DNA from 2 places in the Bradyrhizobium sp. USDA 4472 genome. Region 2 is predicted to be linked to the other one. Evidence: predicted binding sites of a transcription regulator. Region 2 holds the regulator's gene; the other holds the start of a gene.
The links. Region 2 encodes PhoB, which activates phosphate uptake and scavenging genes when phosphate is short. Its sites were predicted from a motif close to TGTCATNNANCTGTCAT; they were not measured.
Positions count from the first base shown of each region.

Region 1 (2,199 bases), 3.5 Mb from region 2:
TTCGAGATCGCGCGCCCATCGGATGTTGGCCTCTTCGTCGAAGCGCGCCTTCAGCTCGATCAGCGCGGTGACGGATTTGCCGGCTTCGGCAGCCTCCGCGAGCGTGCGCACGATCGGCGAATTGTTGGAGGTGCGGTAGAGCGTCTGCTTGATCGCGACCACATCAGGATCGCGGGCGGCCTGCTGCAGGAACTGCACCACCACGTCGAACGACTCGTACGGGTGATGGACGATCAGATCCTTCTGCCTGATGGCAGCGAAGATGTCGCCGCCATGCTCGCGCACGCGCTCGGGGTGGCGCGGCACGTAAGGGGTGAATTCGAGGTCGGGCCGGTCGAGACGCGTCAGCTGCGAAAGTTCGTTCATGGCGAGCACGCCGTCGACCAGGAACACCTCGTCGTCGGCCGCCGACAACGCGTGCTGGACGAAGTTGCGCAGCTCCTCCGGCATCTTGGCGTCGATCTCGAGGCGGATCACCGATCCACGGCGGCGGCGCTTCAGCGCGGTCTCGAACAGGCGGACGAGGTCTTCGGCCTCTTCCTCGATTTCGAGCTCGGAGTCGCGGATGATGCGGAAGGCGCCCTGGCCGTGGAGGCTGTAGCCGGGGAACAGACGGTTGATGAACAGTCCGGTGGCCTGCTCCAGCGAGATCAGGCGGACCTTGCCTTCGGCCGGCAGGCGGATGAAGCGGTCGATCTTGCCGGGCATGCGGATCAGCGCGTTCATCTGCTTGCCGTCGGCCTCGCGGGTGAGCTGGAGCGCGATGGTGAAGCCGAGGCTCGGGATGAATGGGAAGGGGTGGGCCGGATCGATCGCCAATGGCGTCAGCAGCGGGAAGACGTTGTTGAGGAAATAGTCCTCGAGCCAGGTCCGCTCGGCCTTGCTGACCTCCTTGCCGTCGACCAGCACGATGCCGACATCGGCCAGCGTGCCGCGCAGGTCGCGCCAGATCGCCTGCTGATCGCTGGCAAGTTGCGAGACCGTGCGGTTGATCAGCGCGAGTTGCTCGGACGGAGTCAGGCCGTCCGGGGCACGCTCGGCAATGCCCTCGCGGACCTGCGCCTTGATACCGGCGACGCGGACCATGAAAAACTCGTCGAGGTTATTCGCCGAAATCGACAGGAATCGCACCCGCTCCAGCATAGGGTGGCTGGGATTGACCGACTCCTCGAGAACGCGGCGGTTGAAATGCAGCCAGGACAGCTCGCGGTTGATGAATCGCTCAGGGCTCGAGGCGATCGCCGGCAGGCGCTCGGCCTCCGTGGCTTTCTCTTTCGTTTCAACAGCTTGCGCGGAATCCATAAGAAGTCGGTCCATCTCGTTCGCCCCACATTGCGACTTGTGCGCAAATCCGGCCGGAGCATGTGTTAGTGCGATGACGTTTCGATGACATTGATGTTCCGCCGCCGCGCCGCGTCAAGCGGGCCCAAAGGGGGGGGGGCCAAGCGGGTCCGAGAGGAGACCAAGAGGAGGCCTAAGACGCGCCCTTGCGGTCAGCCGTCGCGGAGCAGCTCGGCAGCGAGCGCCCGGGTGACGGGCCGGCCCAGCCGCAGCGCCTCGCCATCGAGCAGCTCCACGGCGCGCCGGGCGGCGGCCGAGGATCGCTCCAGCCGGGTGGCGAGGTAACTGACGACGCTTTCGTCCACGCTGAGCTGGCGATCGGCGCAGAATTTGACGATCAGGCCGCGGAACAGCTGGTCGTCCGGCGACCGCAGCGAAATCACCGGAATCGTCCGAAAGCGGGAGCGCAGGTCGCGGAGCTCGACCGCTATCGCCGCCGGCGTCTCGCGCCCGGTGAACAGCACATAAGCGCCATCCTCGCGGGCGAGATTCATCAGATGGAAGAGGGCGCGTTCGTCAAAATCACCGGCTTTCAGATCCTCGACCACCAGCGCGCCGGTCGCGAGCGCTCCGGGGACGGCTGGGGCGCTCAGCGCGCTGGCCGTGGTCGAGCGGGCACCTGATAGCTCGGCCCAGATCGTGGCCAGATGGCTCTTGCCTGCACCTTCGGGACCGGCGAGCCACATGGTCCGGTTTGGCCATTCCGGCCAGCCGTCGATCAGAGCGACGGCGGCGGCGTTAGCGGGACCTTCGAGAAAATTGTCCCGGCTGAGGCTTTCCGCATGCGGAAGCGAGAACGCCAATTGTCGGGGTTGAACGCGGCCTGCCACGCTTGCTTTGCTCCGTGCCGGCGTGCCG
Region 1 covers NZ_JBSSAM010000001.1:6,691,905-6,694,103, reverse strand. The annotation lists gene ACVWZ4_RS31560 (RNA degradosome polyphosphate kinase) at 1-1,302, opposite strand, end outside; gene ACVWZ4_RS31555 (chromosomal replication initiator DnaA) at 1,494-2,171, opposite strand.
Region 1: ACVWZ4_RS31560 (RNA degradosome polyphosphate kinase) is a predicted target of PhoB. The motif match lies at 1,376-1,392, and genes of this name have one in related genera.

Region 2 (2,199 bases):
AGCGAGTCGCCGGACTCTTGCGCGTGAGTCACGCCATATTGTAGCGTTCGGCTTGTCAGATACGACATCTCGTGCAGCGGTTCTGATCCCAAAAGTCCTCTTGTACCGGCGTAAACGTTCGGGCGTCTGATTGCGCCCGGCGAGCCTTAAGGGATTCTGGCGGCACGGGTTTTTCGAAGCTTACGCATTCGTCGTGCGGCCCCGCAGATGGCGGCGCGCGGTGAAGGAAAGGGTGCCATGACCGTTTTGACCTGGTCCGACGATCGCGTCGAACAGCTGAAAAAGCTCTGGGAGGCCGGACTTTCGGCCAGCCAGATTGCCGCTGAGCTTGGGAATGTCACCCGCAACGCCGTGATCGGCAAGGTACACAGGCTCGGCCTGTCCGGCCGCGCCAAGAGCCCGTCTTCGGCAGCTCCCCGGCCGCGCAAGGCGCGTCCCGCGCAGCACATGATGCGCGTGAGCCGCCCGATCTCGCGGGGCAACACCGCACTCGCCCAGGCCTTCGAGGTCGAGGTCGAGGCTGAACCTGTGACCTTCGACAACGTGGTGCCGATGAGCCAGCGGCTGTCGCTGCTCGAATTGAACGAGGCCACCTGCCACTGGCCGGTCGGCGATCCCTCGAGCGCGGACTTCTTCTTCTGCGGCGGCAAGGCGCTCTCCGGCCTGCCCTATTGCGCCCAGCACTCGCGGGTCGCGTATCAGCCGGCGGCCGATCGTCGCCGCGCGCCGGCGAAGCCGGGTCCGCGCTGAGCATGGCTCCAGACGACAGCGTCCCGGTACCTGCGACGATCGAGACATAAAAAAGCGCGCCCCAGGGCGCGCTTTTTATTTTGCTTGCATGTCACCGTGCTCAGGCCTGCTCGGCCTTCGCGAAGCGGTCGTCGAGCGCGTAGCCGGCGCCACGGACGGTGCGGATCGGGTCCTGCTCGCGGCCGAGATTGAGGAGCTTGCGCAGGCGGCCGATATGCACGTCGACGGTCCGCTCGTCGATGTAGATGTCGCGGCCCCAGACGCTGTCGAGCAACTGCTCGCGCGAGAACACGCGGCCGGGATGCTCCAGGAAGAACTCCAGCAGGCGATATTCGGTCGGGCCGAGGTCGATCGGCCGGCCCGAGCGCGCCACGCGACGCTTTTCGCGGTCGAGCTCGATGTCGCCGAAAGCCAGCACGGTTGCGAGCCGCTCGGGGCTTGCACGCCGCAGCAGTCCTTTCACCCGCGCCAACAGCTCAGGCACGGAGAACGGCTTGACGATGTAATCGTCGGCGCCGGTGGCGAGGCCGCGCACCCGCTCGCTCTCCTCGCCGCGCGCGGTGAGCATGATGATCGGCAGCTGCTTGGTGTCGGACCGCGTCCGCAACCGGCGGCACAGCTCGATACCGGACAGGCCCGGCAGCATCCAGTCGAGCACGATCAGATCGGGAATGTGCTCCTTGAGACGGGTGTCGGCGTCGTCGCCGCGCATCACCGTCTCAACGTCATAACCGTCGCCTTCGAGATTGTAGCGAAGCAGCTCGGTGAGAGCTTCTTCGTCTTCAACCACCATAATGCGTGCGCCCATGGGGTCGTCGCTCCTTGAGGATTCAGGTGTTGGGGACGGTGGTTGCGAAGGTCGTCATGTCGCCCTTCGGTCGCTTGTCGGTGATGGCCTGGCCTTCGATCATGTAGAACACGGTCTCGGCAATGTTGGTGGCGTGGTCGCCGATCCGCTCGATGTTCTTGGCGCAGAACATCAGATGGATGCAGAACGAGATGTTGCGCGGATCCTCCATCATGTAGGTGAGGAGCTCGCGGAACAGCGAGGTGCAGATGGCGTCGACCTCCTCGTCGCCCTTCCACACCACCATCGCCGCCGGCAGATCATGCGCGGCATAGGCATCCAGCACCGACTTGACCTGTTGCTGCACGAGGTCGGTCATGTGCTCGAGGCCACGGAACAGCTTGAGCGGATGGAAATCCGTCTCAAGCGCCGCGACGCGTTTGCCCATGTTCTTGGCGAGGTCGCCGATCCGCTCGAGATCGGTCGCGACGCGCATGGCGCCGACGATCTCGCGCAGATCGATCGCCATCGGCTGGCGGCGGGCGATGGTGAGCACGGCGTGCTCCTCGATCCGCCTTTGAAGCGCGTCGATCTCGGCGTCGGTGATGACCACGCGCTGGCCGAGCGCGACGTCGCGACGGATCAGCGCGTCGACGGAATCG
Region 2 covers NZ_JBSSAM010000001.1:3,186,642-3,188,840, reverse strand. The annotation lists gene ACVWZ4_RS14615 (GcrA family cell cycle regulator) at 238-750, shown strand; gene phoB (phosphate regulon transcriptional regulator PhoB) at 851-1,558, opposite strand; gene phoU (phosphate signaling complex protein PhoU) at 1,581-2,199, opposite strand, start outside.